3 regions of the Kitasatospora sp. NPDC024654 genome follow, and region 3 is predicted to be linked to each of the others. Evidence: riboswitches for the same ligand, from Rfam matches in the RefSeq annotation. Region 3 holds a riboswitch; each other region holds the start of a gene.
The links. A riboswitch is a leader RNA that binds a small molecule or an ion and turns the genes downstream of it on or off. The one in region 3 is predicted to bind cyclic di-AMP.

Region 1 (5,239 bases), on a different contig from region 3:
CCGGGTCCAGCCGGGCGGCCAGCCGGTGCAGGCCGAGGGTGCCGAAGCCGAAGCCGCAGAGCAGCCGGGCGATCTCGGTGGCGTAGCCGAAGCCCCAGGTGTCCCGGCGCAGCGCGTAGCCGATGAACGCCGCCCGCTGGCTCTCCGCTCCCTCGATGCCGAGCACCGCGTTGCCGATCGGCACCGCGTCCTCGCCCTCGGCGGTGACGGTGACGGCGAGCCGGTAGACCGTGCGCGGGTCGCGCTCCGCCTCCTCCAGGTACAGCGCGACCTGGTCGGCGCAGTCCTCCCGGTCCCGTGGCTCGAACGGGAGGTAGCGGGCCGTCTCGGGGTCGCCGAAGATCGCGTGCAGCGCGTCGATGTCGCGCGGCACGTGGTGGAATTCGCGGATGGTGAGCCGTGGTCCGGTGAGCTGTACGGGGTCCATGGTGCGTACGCTAGCGCCGGCGCACTCGGGAGGCGGTTACCGTACGGGGATGAACGTCGAAGACCTGCAGCTCACACCCCGTCCGCACAGCGCCGCGCTGCTCAGCTGGGCCGCCGACGCGGGACGGGAGCCGGTGTCCGAGCGCGCGGTCGGCACGGTGTTGACGCTGCTGGAACTGGCCGGCGCCCGGATGCACGACGGGTTCCCCGAGCTGAGCTCCGGCCTGGTGCAGGAGCTGCTGTACGAACGGATCCACCTCTACGTGCAGCCCGCGGACGACGAGTCGCCGCTCGCGTACGGCGCCGCGGTGCGGCTGCTGGTGGACCATCAGCGGGCCGCCCGGCGGCTGAACGCCAAGCGGCAGCAACGGCTGCACGAGGAGGCCGAGTGGCAGGGTGAGCTGCTCGCCGGGCTGCTGCGGCGACCGCACCTGGTGACCTGGCCACGGCTCTACGCGCTGCTGCTGCGCGCGGACGGGGTGGACACCACCGACCTCGCCGCGGTCCGGAGCTGGCTGGACGCCTTCCGCGAGCTGCCGGAGGAGCAGCGGATCGAGGTCTTCGCCGCGCTGGACGGGCTGGACCAGCCGGAGGGCGTGGACGGTTGGGAGCCGGGGGTGCTGCTCGGGATCGGGATGGCCACCGACGGGGCCCGGCTGCTGCTGGAACGGCAGTTGATGGAGCGCAGCTACCGGAACCTGGCCGGACTGACGGCGCTGGGCCACCCGATGCCGGAGGAGCTGGCCGGCGACTACCCGGCCTTCGAGGCGGCGGTCCAGGCGGAGGCGTTGCGGCTGTGCGGCGAGTGGACGGTCCCCGGGCTGCCCGAGCTGCTGCTGACGGAGTACCAGGACCTCGCCCCCGAACCGGGCGCGGCCGAGGTCGACGGCTACCTGCTGCAACGCGGCCTGGTCGACCTCCCGCTGCCGGAGGGCGACTGGACCTTTCCGGGCGACGAGTGAGGGGCCGGGTGCGGGGTGAGCGCTGACAGTCGTGGTCAGTCGTCAGCCCAAACCCGGGCTGACGGCCTCCGTCAACTGTCACCCGTCACTCGCCACCAACCGGCTACGGGTTCAGCCCGTGCCCGCGCAGCCAGCCCAACGCGTCGACCGGGGCACCGCCGCCGGGGCGGACCTCCAGCCGCAGCCGCGGACCGCTGACGCCACCGACGGCGGCGTTGGCGGTCATGCTGACGTTGCCGGTGGCGCCGACCTTGCCGAGCACGGTGCCCGCGGCGACCGGGCCAGCCGGGACGGTGATCGCGGAGAGGTGGCAGTACCAGAGTTCGGTGCCGTCGGACAGCGTCTGCACCACCCGGTAGCCGTCGGAGCCGGACCAGCCGGCCGAACTGACGGTCCCACCGGCGACCGCGGCCACCGCGCTACCGGCGGGGGCGGCGAAGTCGACACCTGTCTGCAGGTGCGCCCAGTGCCCGCCCGGCTGGCCGTAGCCGGGTCCGAGCGCGTACGACGAGGCGATCGGCAGCGCGAACGGGCCGACGACCGGCGACGCCCCGGCCTGGTCGGTGACGCCCTCGCCGGACGCACCTCCGACGGCCATGGGTCCGACGACCGCGACCGCGGCAGTCCCGGCGACAGCCCGCCCCTGCTCCTCCGCGACCTGCGCCGTGGCGGCCCGTACCGCCGCCGCCCGCGCGGCCTCCTCGGCCTGAGCGGCCTCAGCGGCCTGCGCCGCCGCCTGCCGCGCGGCCTCCGCCTCCGCCTCGGCCCGGGCCTGCGCCTCAGCACGCGCCTGCGCCTCAGCACGCGCCTGCGCCTCGGCCTGGGCCCGCGCCTCGGCGCGCGCCTGCGCCTCCCGCTTGGCCGCGGCCTCCCGGGCGGCCTCGACCCGGGCCGCCTCCTCGGCCGCGGTGCGCCGGGTGTCGGCCTGCTGCTGGATCCGGGCGGCCAGCGCCAGTCCGGGGTCGGCGGCGTGGTCGGCCACCTGGTCGACGTCGACGGCGTGCGCGGGCTGTGCGGGCTGCTCGGGCGCGGCAAGTGTGGTCGGAGCGGGTGCGGCCGGCCCGGGAGTGGCGGCAGCGGCGGCGCTGGCGGAGAACCCGGTGGCCCCAAGGGCGGCGGCCATCGCCGTCACGCCGAGCACCGGCGCGCCGCTACGGCTCTGCCGGGGCAACCGGTGCCGCGCGGCCTCCTCGCCCACGGTCGACTGCTCGGGCCCGAAGGGCGCCGGCTCCGTTCCGTCCTGCAGCCCTGTCCCGTCCGGAAAGTCGAGCAGCTGAGTACCTCCGGCCTGGGTGCGACTCTCCGGGGTGTGCGTCGACGCCACGGGGGCGCGCTCCTTTCCTTCCTTCGCGCCTACCGGGTTAGCTGACGGGTTCGGAGCAGGAAGGTCTCCTACGGTCCGGCCGGGGCCGGTCCGATTCACCCCAAGGAACGGTGGTTCCCCGGCTCTGCGACCCCGCCCTCGGGCTGGGTCGCGGATTGGGCGACGGCGCACGGTGCCGTTCGGGTACGGCGTTGCCGACCGCGCTGCGTTATCAAACGTTAATCCCAGAAGCCCGTGATTCCAAGCCGCTCCCCTGAGGCCCGCGCGGCCTCCTGAGGCCCCGAGCGCGCGTAGATACGAGCCTCGCGATCGGGCCACAGAGCGTTGACAGCTAAGGCTATTAGCCTTAGCTTTGTGGCTGTCAGCAGCCACCTCGACAGCCAGGAAGGCCGCCATGTCCACCGACTCCAGCACCGACGCCCTCACCCCGCGGACCCAGTACCTCGACGTCCCCGGCGGCACCGTGGCCTTCGACGACACCCGCGGCTCCGGCAGACCGGTGGTGCTCCTTCCCGGCATGCTCGACTCCCGCACCGTCTACCGTCACCTGCGCCCGCTGCTCACCGCGGCCGGCCACCGAGTGATCACCATGGACCTGCGCGGCTTCGGCGACTCCTCCATCGCCTGGGACGACTACTCCCCCGCCGCCCTCGCCACCGACCTGCTCGCGCTGCTCGACCACCTGGACCTCGACCGCGCGACCCTGGTCGGCAACTCCTACACCGGCGCCACCGTGGTCAGGGCGGCGGGCACCGCGCCGCACCGCGCCGCCGGGATCGTCCTGGTGGACGCCTTCATCGAGGTCCCGCCGCCGGGCGCCCTCCAGCGCGTCCTCACCAAGCTGCTCGGCTCGCTGGTCCTGAACCTCCCGAGCACCTGGGGCACGTACCTCAACCACGCCTACCCCACCCGCAAGCCCGCCGACTTCGCCGCCTACCGGGCCCGCATGGTCACCGCCCTGCGTACCCCCGGCCGGCGCCAGGCCACCCGCGGCTACGTCACCGGCGACTCCTCGCCGCTCGGCTGGACCCAGGACGTGCGATGCCCGGCCCTGGTGCTGATGGGCGCCAAGGACCCCGACTTCCCGAAGCCGGAGTTGGTCGCCGACCGGCAGGTCGCCGCGCTGACGGCCAGCGCGCAGCGGGCCCGTAGGGTGATGATCGACGGCGCCGGCCACTACCCGATGGCGGAGTTCCCGCAGGCCACCGCCGACGCCCTGCTCCCGTTCCTCAGCGAGGTGGCCTGATGCCCAGGGTCGGACTGACCCCCGACGCCGTGGTCGACCACGCCCTGGCGCTGATCGACGACGAGGGCCTGGAGGCGCTCACCCTGGCCGGTGTGGCGGCCCGCGCGGGCGTCGCCACACCGTCCCTCTACAAGCACGTGCCGGGCGGCCTGGGCGCACTGCGCCGACTGGTCGCCGTCCGGGTCACCTCCGACCTGGCCGACCTGCTCGCCCGGGAGACCGCCGGCCGGACCGAGGACGCCGCCATCGAGGCCCTGCTGCGCGGCTACCACCGCTACGCCACCGACCACCCGCACCGCTACGCCGCGCTGCCCCAGGCCACGCCGGCTCAGCCCGACGACGAGCTGCTCGAGGCCGCCGCCCGGCTGGTCGGCACGATCCTGGAGGTGCTGCGCGACTACGGGATCGAGCGGTCCGAGGCGATCCACGCCGCTCGGACGGTCCGCGCGGTCGCCCACGGCTTCGCCTCGCTCACCATCGGCGGCGGGTTCCAGCTCGCGGAGGACCTGGCGGTCACCCAGCGACGGCTGGTCGGCGTGCTCACCGGCGGCCTGCGTAACTGGCCCAGCGACGAGATCGGTTAGCAGGGGAACCAACCGGGCACCTCACGGTGTGTTCATCCGACGGGACTACCGTCCCCCACCGAGACCGCCACGCGCAGAGGACCAGGGCCCATGACGCAGCCGAGCACCGCCCGCCAGTCCGCCCGTCCGACCGACGCCGGCGCCGTCCCGGCCCCGCGTGCCGGCTCGACGCCCACCACCAACGCCTGCTCCACCACCGGGTACGCCACCGCCCCCGAACAGCCCACCGGCTGGACCGCCGTCCGCCGCACCCTGGCGATCGTCCGCGGCCTGCGCACCCTCGGCGACGTCCCGGCCCGCCCCCAGCCCGGCTACGGCGAGGCCGACGGCCAGTAGCGACCGCCCCGCCCCTCCCGCGGACCTCGCCACCCCACATTTACATCCGGACCAAATAGGATATTCACTGTCACTCACGGCAGTCGAACCACCCGCCGGCGCCCTCCGGCCCGGCGGTACGCCCCAGGAGCGGAAGGGCCGGGTATCCCGATGGACCTGACCTCCCCCTGGCTGCCGACCTCCGCCGACCAGCCGCCCGCCCACCGCGGCCGCGGCTCGGCCCGTTCCACCGTGGCCTGCATCCGCAGCCTGCTGCGCTGCGCCAGCGCCTCCGAACTGCTCGGCGCGGTGCTCACCGAGGGCCCCGGTTGGGTCACCCGCGAGGGTGCCGCGATCTACCTGCTGGACGGCTCCGGCGCGC
Region 2 (5,239 bases), on a different contig from region 3:
CCCGGTTCGAGCAGCTCCCAGCCGGTGAAGAAGCGAGCGAACTCCTCCTTGGTCCGCATCTGTATCCGGGTACCGGCGTTGGCGTACACCTGGGAGATGCGCGCCGCCTCCTCCGGCGCGAAGTCCGGGCTGCCGTGGCTCATCACCAGCACGCTACCGGGCGCGAGCGCTCCCTTGAGCTGCTCCACGATCCGGTAGGCATCGAGATCGTCCGGGACGAAGTGCAGCAGCGCATTGAGGCTCAGCGCGACCGGCTCGGCCAGGTCGATGGTGGCGCGCAGCTCGGGCGAGGCCAGGATCACGGCCGGGTCGGTGACGTCGGCCTGGACGTAGGCGGTGCGGCCCTGCTCGGTGCTGTGCAGCAGCGCCTTGGCGTGGGCGAGCACGATCGGATCGTTGTCGACGTAGACGACCCGGGCGTCGGGCCGGGTCCGCTGGGCGACTTCGTGCAGGTTGGGCGAGGTGGGGATGCCCGTGCCGATGTCGAGGAACTGGCGCAGCCCGGCGCCGGCGAGCAGCCGGGTGGACCGGTGCATGAACGCCCGGTTGGCCCGGGCCGCGGTCTCCGCCCACGGAAAGACCGCCATCACCTTGCCGACCGCCTCCCGGTCGGCGGCGAAGTTGGTGGTGCCACCCAGGTAGTAGTCGTACATCCGGGCGGAATGCGCCCGGTGCAGTTCCAGGTTGACCTCGTTGTAGTCCGTCGGCATCCGCTCTCTCCCCCTGCTCCGAACGCGGACCCGTCCGCGCGGCGGGCGTTCCGGAATCCGCCCGCCAGGGTATGCCATGGCGCACATCGGCCCGACCCGGTTCGCGGTTTCCCACGCGCCTTCCCGCGTCACCCGGGGCGCGGACCCGATCGATCACGGCTCCGGCCAAAATGTGCGGTGACGGTGGCATATGACCATACGTCAGATAGTCTTTCCATCACAGCATGACAGCTAGTAACCGTTGTGCCGATCTTCTTGCGTCACGGGCCGCCCGATGCGCTGTGATGTTCCCGAGGGGGTCGCTCCGGTCCCCGGCGGACGACCGGCCGTGGACCACGGCCGCCGGTCCTGGAGGGCCGAATGACGATCGACAGGGGCGTGCCGCCGCAACCCGGTGGGCACCGGGGAGGGCGGGCCGTGACCGAGGGCGGCGAGGCGACGCCGGCGGACGGCCGGCTGCTCCTCACACTCCAGGCGTTCTGCGAGACCCACGAGCGCGCCTGGCACGGGTTCGCGCTGACCCAGGTCGGCGGCGACCAGGACGCCGCCCTGGTGGTCGCCGGGATGAAGGCCCACCTACGGCAACGCTGGGCGCTGGCGCTCCGCCAGGAGATCCCCGCCACCTACGCCTGGCGGCTGCTCAAGGAGCACGTCGCGGCCTGGATGCTGCACACCGGGCGGCGGCAACCGGCCCTGCTGGAGAGCGCGGTGCTCGACACCGTGGTCCGGCGCCTTCGCGCCGGCCGCCCCGGGGACGGCCGGCGCGAACTCCCCGAGGGACGCGGCCTCCACACCGCGATCCTGGGCCTGCCGGAGCGCCAGCACGATGTCATCGTCCTCAGGTACGTGCTGGACATGGACGAGGAGGAGATCGCACAGTACCTCGGCCGGCCGGCCGCGACCGTGCGCTCCCACCTGCGGCACGCCCACCGCAACCTCGCCCGGGCCCTCGACCTGCCCGAACCGGCCGACTCGCAAGGAGCGCCATGACCGCCGGGGAGCACCAGCACGGCCTGCCGTCCCGCCCCCGCCCGCACGACCGCCGGAACGGCACTGCGGGCCGGTTCCGTGCGCCGACCAGCGGGCCGGCGCACGACGGGCGGTCCGGCGCCGGGGCCGAGCCGCCGGTGGTCGTCTTCAGCGGCGCGTCCCGGCTGCCGGCGCACGAGCCGGACCGGATCAGCGCGGCGCCCGTCCGGCTGCCGTCCGAGCACGAGCAGGCGGCCCACGAACTCGCCCTGGTCACCGCGCTGGTGCTGAACGCCCCGCAGGCCGCGCACAGCCTCGACCTGCTGGTCAACTCCGCCCGGATCCACCCCGAGGGGGCGCTGGTCTTCGCCGGGCTGCTCTACCTGACCGACCGGACGGACGCGGCGCAGTTCTGGTGGCAGTTCGCGGCGGGCGGCGGCAGCCAGACCGCCGCGTACTGCCTGCACCTCTACCACCTGCTGCTCGGCGAGCCCCGGGACGCCGCCTACTGGCGTGCCCAGGCGGACCGGCTGGCCGGCCATCCGCTGCCGCGGCCGAAGCGGGGGCTGGCCGCGGCGGCGGTGCGCGGGAGCGTCCCGCTGCTGCCGGAGGAGGTGCGACGCGACATCCTGGCCCGCTGCCACCAGGGGCTGCTGCCGCGGCTGCCCATCCGGCTGGAGGCGGTGATCAACCGGCTGGTGGTCACGGCGAACGACGACGACTTCGGGGAGATCCCGCAGCCCTCCGACACCCTGGTCGGCGATCTGGCGTCGACGTGCTGAGGCCTGCCCGGGAGCGCCTCGGCCTGGTGAGGCGGACACGAATTTGTTCGACTGTTGTTCCGGGTGGGTTCAGCCACCGTTGCGGAACACCGGCGCCCGCCTCACCGTGCCAGATCAGGCCGGTCCGTGAACCGACCGCCGATCGGCGGGGCGTCACTCTCCAATCGCATGACGTGATTTTTGTGTGATGCGCACGATGCTGGCTTGTTATCAAGCTGATGATCCCTCTAGTCTCCCAGCAGTCCGCCGCTGCGGACTCCCGACCGCGGTACGCCGAGCCCTGCCCGCCGCGGGAGGGAAGCCGACCACCCATGGGCAGGGGTGGGGGACCCAGGTTTGGTGCCGTCCCCACGGCTAGGGGTGAAGCCGCGCGCCGGGGCCTCCGGCGGGCGGCCGGGCCACCTCCCGGCCCGAACCCGACAGCTCACCTCGCAGGCGTGCGGAGAGGGACACAGAGGGACATCATGGTGTTTTCCGGTTCCGGCCGTCACCGTCGCCCCACCCAGGCCGACCGCGCCGTGGTCGCCGCCGGCGTGGCGGGCGCGGGCATAGCGCTGCCGCTGCTCACCGCGACCAGCGCGCACGCCGCCCCGGTCAGCACCTGGAACGCGGTCGCCCAGTGCGAGACCGCCGGGAACTGGACCGCCGACACCGGGAACGGGCTCTACGGAGGCCTACAGCTCACCCAGCGGACCTGGGTCGCGTACGGCGGCGACAAGTACGCCGCCGAGCCCGACCACGCCACCCCCGACCAGCAGATCGCCATCGCCGAGAAAGTGCTGGCCAACCAGGGGCCGGGCGCCTGGCCGAACTGCTCCGACTCCGCCGGCCTGAGCAGCGACGGGCCGGCGCCGGTGCTCAACACCAGCCAGCCCGTTCCGGCGACTCCGGCACCGGCCGGTGGCAGCACGGTGCTGGCGGGTCCCGACGACCCGACCTTCCCGGGCCACGGCGGGTGGGACGGGTACGACGGCGTGTACTGGTACCAGTCCGGGGGCGTCTGGTACTGGACGAACCAGCAGTCCGTCTACCTCGAGCACACGGGGGCGGCGGCGACCGCGCAGCCGAGCGCGGGCGGGAGCACGACCGTCACGCCCACCACGCCGGTCACGCCTGCGGCTCCGGCCACACCCACCACGACGGGCACCACGGCCACGCCCACCGCTCCGACGACGTCGCCCGCCCCGGGCACGCCGGGCACGCCGGGCACGCCGGGTACGCCGGGTACGCCGGGCACCACGGGGACCACCGGCACGACGGGCACGGCGACCCCGGTCACGCCGACGACGCCCACCACCCCGACGTCCGGCGGCACCACGGGCACCACGGGCACCACGGGCACCACGGGCACGGCCGCGCCCGGCACGCCGGCCACGCCGGGCAGCTCGGGCAGCACCACGGACACGCCCTCGACCGGCACGACGCCCACGACGACCCCGGTCACGCCGGCGGCACCGACCACCCCGGCGGCACCCGCCGCCCCGGCCACCGGCACGAGCACGGGCGCTGGCACGGGCACCACGGCCGCCCCGGCCACTCCCACCTCCCCCGCACCGTCCGCCACCACCACCCCGGCCCCCGCGCCGACCAGCAGCACGGCCCCGGCCGGCACCTACACCGTGGCCACCGGCGACACCCTCTCCGGGATCGCCCAGTCCCACCAGTTGCCCGGCTGGAACGGCCTCTACCAGGACAACGCCTCGACCGTCGGCACCAACCCCGACCTGATCCACCCGGGCCAGCAGCTCCAGCTCCCCTGACTCCGGTTCACCCGTGCTCGCGCCCGCCGCCCCGGTGGGCGCGAGCACGTGCCGCGGGGCGGGGGAATCCGCCGGGGCGGGAGGAGTGTGGCGACCGCGGCCTCCGGCCACGATGGGGGGTGCGGTCGGCTGGGCAGGGGGAAGCGGGCACCGCGGCTGCGCCGGGCCCCCGGCCACGAGGGTGAGGCCGTGCCGGCAGGTGGTGGTCACACGATCGGGCGTACCGCGCCTTGGACCCGTCCGAACCCGATCGCTCCCGCAGCGCGGTTCCCGTGCGCCCGGTCGGCGATCAGGCCGGGGTCTGCGGCATCCCAACCACCGGGCCCGGCCCGCCGATCGGGAGCCGGCCCGGCCCGCGGCAGATGGTGATCCCGCCCGGCCCCCGTGCCCGGGCGGGATCGCCGTCGTCCGCGCGGCCCCCGCGAACCGCGCGGACGACGGCGGGGATGGTGACGCGCGGGCCGCCGTCCGACCACGACGGCCCACGCGTCACCCCGTCCCCGGGACGGCCGTCAGCCCGTGAAGGCGGCCAGTCCGTCCGGGGTGCCCAGGCCGGTCGGGCCGTCGTAACCGGGGCCCGCCGTGCAGAGGTAGGACGGGGAGCAGGTGGCGGTGGAACCGGTGGTCACGTCCCAGAGCGCGCTCGGGTGGGCGTAGGCGTCGGCCGCCGGGTAGCTCGCCGAGGGAGCGCCGGCGTCGGCGTAGACCGCGGCGATGATCGGCGAGGCGACGCTGGTACCGCCGTAGACGTTCCAGCCGGAGCCGCCGTAGGTCTGGTAGACCGCGACGCCGGTGGCGGGGTCGGCGACCGCCGAGACGTCCGCGACGGTCCGCTTCGAACAGCCGGTGTCCTTCTGCCAGGTCGGCTTGGCGTCGTACGCCGAGCAGCCGGAGCCGGCCCCCTCGGTGCTGCTGGTGGACCACACCGACTCGCTCCAACCGCGGCTGTTGGAAGCCTTGTTGAGCGAGGTGCCACCGACCGCGGTGACGTACCGCGAGGCCGCCGGGTACTCCACGC
Region 3 (5,239 bases):
GGCGAGGTACCGGAGATCGAGCTGCTGCCCGGCTCGTACGACCTGCCCGGCGCCCGGCTACTCGACCTGGTCACGGTGATGGACCGGCTGCGCTCGCCCGGCGGCTGCCCGTGGGATGCCGAGCAGACCCACGCCTCACTGGTGAAGTACCTGGTCGAGGAGGCCTACGAGCTGGTCGAGGCGATCGAGGAGGGGGACCGGGAGACGCTGCGCGAGGAGCTGGGCGACGTGCTGCTGCAGGTCTTCTTCCACGCCCGGATCGCCGAGGAGCACCCGGCGGACCCGTTCTCGATCGACGAGGTGGCCGGGGCCATCGTCGAGAAGCTGATGTACCGCCACCCGCACGTCTTCGGCGACAGCGCCGCGTCGACCACCGACGAGGTGGAGGCCAACTGGGAGGCTCTCAAGGCCGCCGAGAAGCGGCACCGGGAGTCGGTGCTGGACGGCGTGCCGGCCGGGCTGCCGGCCCTGGCGTACGCGGCCAAGCTGGTCTCCCGGGTCCGCCGGGCGGGCTTCACGGGCGCGCCGGACGCGCCGTACCAGCTGCCCGCCGAGCTGGACGAGGGCAGCGCCGGCGAGCTGCTGCTGGCCGTGGTGCAGCGCGCGTACGACGCGGGGGTCGACCCGGACGCCGCGCTGCGCGCCGCCGCCCGCCGCTATCGCGCCGAGGTGCGCGCCGCCGAGGGGCACCCGGCCGACTGACCGGCCGGGGAGGCCCGGGCCGGGCGCCCCCGGTCGGATCAGGAAGCCTGCGGGGCCGGCGTGCCCGCGACGACGCGCTGCGGCGGGACGACCGCGCAGATCGCCTCGCCCAGCGGGTCGAGCAGTTCGGCCAGCCGGTCCAGGTGGCCGGGCAGCTCGTCCAGCGCGACGATCCGCTCGCCGTCCGGGCCGGCGACGCAGAAGAGGTCGATCCGGCCGAGGTGCTTCTCGGCGGTGTCCACCAGCGCGGCGATGTCGCTGGGCTGGTGGACGTCGCCGCTCACCCCGACCACCGGGCAACCCGGGCGGTCCAGGTCGGCGGCGAGGTCCTCGGCGATCCCGGCCCGGGGGTCGGCGATCAGCAGGCCGGTGGCGCCGGCGGCGACGAACCGACGGGCGAGTCCCGCACCGTCGCCGCCGTCGAGTACCGCGATGACCACCACTGCCCCGGCTACTCGCATGGCTGCTCCTCCTTGGGGGGACGCCACCGCACTGGCGTCCGCCTATGGCTATCCGAGGATCGTAGGCACGGCGCGACCCTCCGCAACAGGGATTACCCGTCAGGTGACCAGGCTCACTCCTGATCGGACCGGATAACGTCGGGTCATGCTGGAGCCGTCAGAGACCCCCATGCCACCCCTGTTCACCTGGGAGTTCGCCGCCGACCCCTATCCGGCGTACGCCTGGCTGCGAACGCACGCCCCCGTGCACCGGACCACCCTGCCCAGCGGGGTGGATGCCTGGCTGGTGACCCGGTACGCGGACGCCCGGCAGGCGCTGGCGGACGGCCGACTCTCCAAGAACCCGGCGCACCACAGCGAGCAGGCCCACCGCACCGGGCGGGTCGGCATCCCCGGCGAGCGCAGCGCCGACCTGATGACCCATCTGCTGAACATCGACCCGCCGGACCACACCCGGCTGCGTCGGCTGGTCTCCAAGGCCTTCACCCCGCGTCGGGTGGCCGCCTTCGAACCCCGGGTGCAGCAGCTGACCGACCGGCTGATCGACTCCTTCGCCGCCCGCGGCTCGGCCGACCTGATCCACGAGTTCGCCTTCCCGCTCCCCATCTACGCGATCTGCGACCTGCTCGGCGTGCCGGCCGAGGACCAGGACGACTTCCGGGACTGGGCCGGGATGATGATCCGCCACGGCGGCGGCCCGCGCGGCGGGGTGGCCCGTGCCGTGAAGCGGATGCGGACGTACCTGGCCGAGCTGATCCACCGCAAGCGGGCCGACCTGGGCGACGACCTGATCTCCGGTCTGATCCGGGCCAGCGACCACGGCGAGCACCTCACCGAGAACGAGGCCGCCGCGATGGCCTTCATCCTGCTCTTCGCCGGCTTCGAGACCACCGTCAACCTGATCGGCAACGGCACCTACGCGCTGCTCCGCAACCCGGAGCAGCGGGCGCTGCTGCAGGGCGCGCTCGCCCGCGGTGAGCGGGGGCTGCTGACCACCGGCGTCGAGGAGCTGTTGCGCTACGACGGCCCGGTGGAGCTGGCCACCTGGCGGTTCGCCACCGAACCGCTGACCATCGGCGGGGTGCGGATCGCGACCGGTGACCCGGTGTTGGTGGTGCTCGCGGCGGCCGACCGGGACCCGGCGCGGTTCGCCGCCGAGAACACCCTGGACCTGGCCCGGACGGACAACCCGCACCTGGGTTTCGGTCACGGGATCCACTACTGCATCGGCGCCCCGCTGGCCCGGCTGGAGGGGCAGATCGCGCTGGCCACGCTGCTGACCCGATTGCCGGACATTCAGCTCTCGGCGGATCCGGCCGAGTTGCGTTGGCGCGGCGGACTGATCATGCGTGGCCTGCGGGAACTCCCGGTGGCGTTCACGGCCGAGGGCTGACGGCGTGTCGGATTCGCCCTGGTGCGACCGAATATGAATGCCCATCAATGCGGACATATGCCCGTCGTTGGTAGGCGATCCATGACGGTCCGTAATTTTCATGTGATGTACGCGATATGAGCTTGTGATTGGTCTGCCCATCTGTCTACTCTCCGTGGAGTTCGCAGCTGCGGACCCCGTGCGCGGAACGCCGAATCCTGCCCGCCGCGCCATCGGGACACCGACCACACCCTGGGCAGGGGCGGGGGACCCAGGTATTTCCGCCGTTCCCCACGGCTAGGGGTGAAGCCGCCCGCCGGAGCGATCCGGACGGACGGCCGGGCCACCTCCCGGTCCGAACCCGACAGCTCACCTCGCAGGCGTGCGGAGAGGGAAACCTTCATGCTGCTCACCGGAACAGGCCGTCATCGTCGTCGCACCAATACCGAGAAGGCCATCGCCGCAGCCGGCGTGGCCGGGGTCGGACTGGCGATGCCGCTGCTCACCGCGACCGGCGCGCACGCCGCCACCGCATCGGTCTGGGACAAGGTCGCGGACTGCGAGAGCACCGGCAACTGGAGCATCAACACCGGCAACGGGTTCTACGGCGGCCTGCAGTTCACCTCCTCCACCTGGGCCGCGTACGGCGGCACCCAGTACGCCCCGCAGGCCAACCAGGCCACCCGGTCCCAGCAGATCTCCGTCGCCGAGAAGGTGCTGGCCGACCAGGGACCGGGCGCCTGGCCGGTCTGCTCGGTCAAGGCCGGCCTGACCGCCGGTGGCGCCCCCGCCGCGGTCGACACCTCGTCGTCGGGCTCGTCCGCGCCGGCCGCCCGCACCAAGGCCGCGCCGCAGGCCCAGTCGCACGGTCAGGCGCCGCAGGCCCAGCCGCAGCAGAGCGGCCCGGTCTTCCAGGGCAAGGCCGGCTGGGACCCGGCCGCCAAGGTCTTCTGGTACCAGAAGGACGGTGGCTGGCACTGGACCAGCCACCAGAGCGTCTACGACCAGTACGCCGGCGTGTCCGCGCAGGCCCCGGCCGCCCCGGCGGCGCCGGCCGCCGCCCCCGCCGCCGCGCAGGGCACCGGCTCGGGCCACGACTACACCGTGCGTCCCGGCGACACGCTCTCCATGATCGCCCAGGCCCAGCACCTCCAGGGCGGCTGGCAGGCGCTCTACGACGGCAACCACGGCACGATCGGCGGCGACCCGGACCTGATCATGCCCGGTCAGGTGCTGCACCTCGGCTGAGCCGGGCGGCGCGTGCGGGGCGATCAGGTTGCCCCGCACGCGCATTCGGGTGAACTACCGACCGGTAGTCCGGCCACACGCCGAGACGGGGAGCCAGGTCCGGGCGGCCGGACCGGTGGGTGCGGTTAGGCTCTGGTCGTACGACCCGTTCCACGTCCCCCGGACCGCTTCCGCATAGGAGATGCCTCGTGCCGTCCATTGATGTCGTCGTAGCCCGCGAGATCCTCGACTCCCGCGGCAACCCCACGGTCGAGGTCGAGGTCGGCCTCGACGACGGCAGCACCGGCCGTGCCGCTGTTCCGTCCGGCGCCTCCACCGGTGCCTTCGAGGCCCTGGAGCTGCGCGACGGCGACAAGAACCGCTACTTCGGCAAGGGTGTCGAGAAGGCCGTCCTCGCCGTGATCGAGCAGATCGGCCCGGAGCTGGTCGGCTACGACGCGACCGAGCAGCGGCTGATCGACCAGGCGATGCTGGACCTGGACGCCACCCCCGACAAGTCCTCGCTCGGCGCCAACGCCATCCTGGGCGTCTCGCTCGCCGTGGCGCACGCCGCCTCCGAGGCCAGCGACCTGCCGCTGTTCCGCTACCTGGGCGGCCCGAACGCGCACGTCCTGCCGGTCCCGATGATGAACATCCTCAACGGCGGCTCGCACGCGGACTCCAACGTCGACATCCAGGAGTTCATGATCGCCCCGATCGGCGCGGAGTCCTTCTCCGAGGCCGTCCGCTGGGGCGTCGAGGTCTACCACACGCTCAAGGGCGTGCTGAAGGAGCGCGGTCTCTCCACCGGCCTCGGCGACGAGGGCGGCTTCGCGCCGAACCTGGACAGCAACCGCGAGGCGCTCGACCTGATCGTCGAGGCCATCAAGAAGGCCGGCTACACCCCGGGCAAGGACGTCGCGCTCGCCCTGGACGTCGCCTCCTCCGAGTTCTACAAGGACGGCGCCTACCAGTTCGAGGGCAAGGCGCTCTCCTCCGCCGAGCTCGGCGCCTACTACGCCGACCTGGTCGCCAACTACCCGCTGGTCTCCATCGAGGACCCGCTGGACGAGTCGGACTGGGAGGGCTGGAAGGCCCTCACCGACGAGCTGGGCGCCAAGGTGCAGCTGGTCGGTGACGACCTGTTCGTGACCAACCCGGCCCGCCTGGCCAAGGGCATCGCGACCGGCACCGCCAACGCGCTGCTGGTGAAGGTGAACCAGATCGGCTCGCTGACCGAGACCCTGGACGCCGTCGAGCTGGCCCAGCGCAACGGCTACCGCTGCATGATGTCGCACCGCTCCGGCGAGACCGAGGACGTCACCATCGCCGACCTCGCGGTCGCCACCAACTGCGGCCAGATCAAGACCGGTGCCCCGGCCCGTTCGGAGCGCGTCGCCAAGTACAACCAGCTGCTGCGCATCGAGGAGATCCTCGACGACGCCGCCGAGTACGCCGGCCGTGCCGCCTTCCCGCG

Region 1: linked by a shared signal. The riboswitch ahead of ACZ38L_RS29150 (M23 family metallopeptidase) and the one ahead of ACZ38L_RS12765 (transglycosylase family protein) in region 3 are both predicted to bind cyclic di-AMP.
Region 2: linked by a shared signal. The riboswitch ahead of ACZ38L_RS35705 (LysM peptidoglycan-binding domain-containing protein) and the one ahead of ACZ38L_RS12765 (transglycosylase family protein) in region 3 are both predicted to bind cyclic di-AMP.

Annotation. Positions count from the first base shown of each region.
Region 1 covers NZ_JBVHLF010000066.1:1,097-6,335, forward strand. Annotated here, with positions in the region: gene ACZ38L_RS29140 (GNAT family N-acetyltransferase) at 1-427, opposite strand, end outside; gene ACZ38L_RS29145 (hypothetical protein) at 477-1,388, shown strand; gene ACZ38L_RS29150 (M23 family metallopeptidase) at 1,492-2,712, opposite strand; cyclic di-AMP (ydaO/yuaA leader) riboswitch at 2,725-2,884, opposite strand; gene ACZ38L_RS29155 (alpha/beta fold hydrolase) at 3,107-3,958, shown strand; gene ACZ38L_RS29160 (TetR/AcrR family transcriptional regulator) at 3,958-4,542, shown strand; gene ACZ38L_RS29165 (hypothetical protein) at 4,633-4,878, shown strand; gene ACZ38L_RS29170 (SpoIIE family protein phosphatase) at 5,029-5,239, shown strand, end outside.
Region 2 covers NZ_JBVHLF010000124.1:4,573-9,811, reverse strand. Annotated here, with positions in the region: gene ACZ38L_RS35720 (SAM-dependent methyltransferase) at 1-710, opposite strand, end outside; gene ACZ38L_RS35715 (RNA polymerase sigma factor) at 1,071-1,700, shown strand; gene ACZ38L_RS35710 (hypothetical protein) at 1,697-2,461, shown strand; cyclic di-AMP (ydaO/yuaA leader) riboswitch at 2,752-2,913, shown strand; gene ACZ38L_RS35705 (LysM peptidoglycan-binding domain-containing protein) at 2,926-4,221, shown strand; gene ACZ38L_RS35700 (S53 family peptidase) at 4,734-5,239, opposite strand, start outside.
Region 3 covers NZ_JBVHLF010000016.1:49,560-54,798, forward strand. Annotated here, with positions in the region: gene ACZ38L_RS12750 (nucleoside triphosphate pyrophosphohydrolase) at 1-702, shown strand, start outside; gene ACZ38L_RS12755 (SDR family NAD(P)-dependent oxidoreductase) at 741-1,163, opposite strand; gene ACZ38L_RS12760 (cytochrome P450 family protein) at 1,309-2,556, shown strand; cyclic di-AMP (ydaO/yuaA leader) riboswitch at 2,769-2,932, shown strand; gene ACZ38L_RS12765 (transglycosylase family protein) at 2,938-3,783, shown strand; gene eno (phosphopyruvate hydratase) at 3,972-5,239, shown strand, end outside.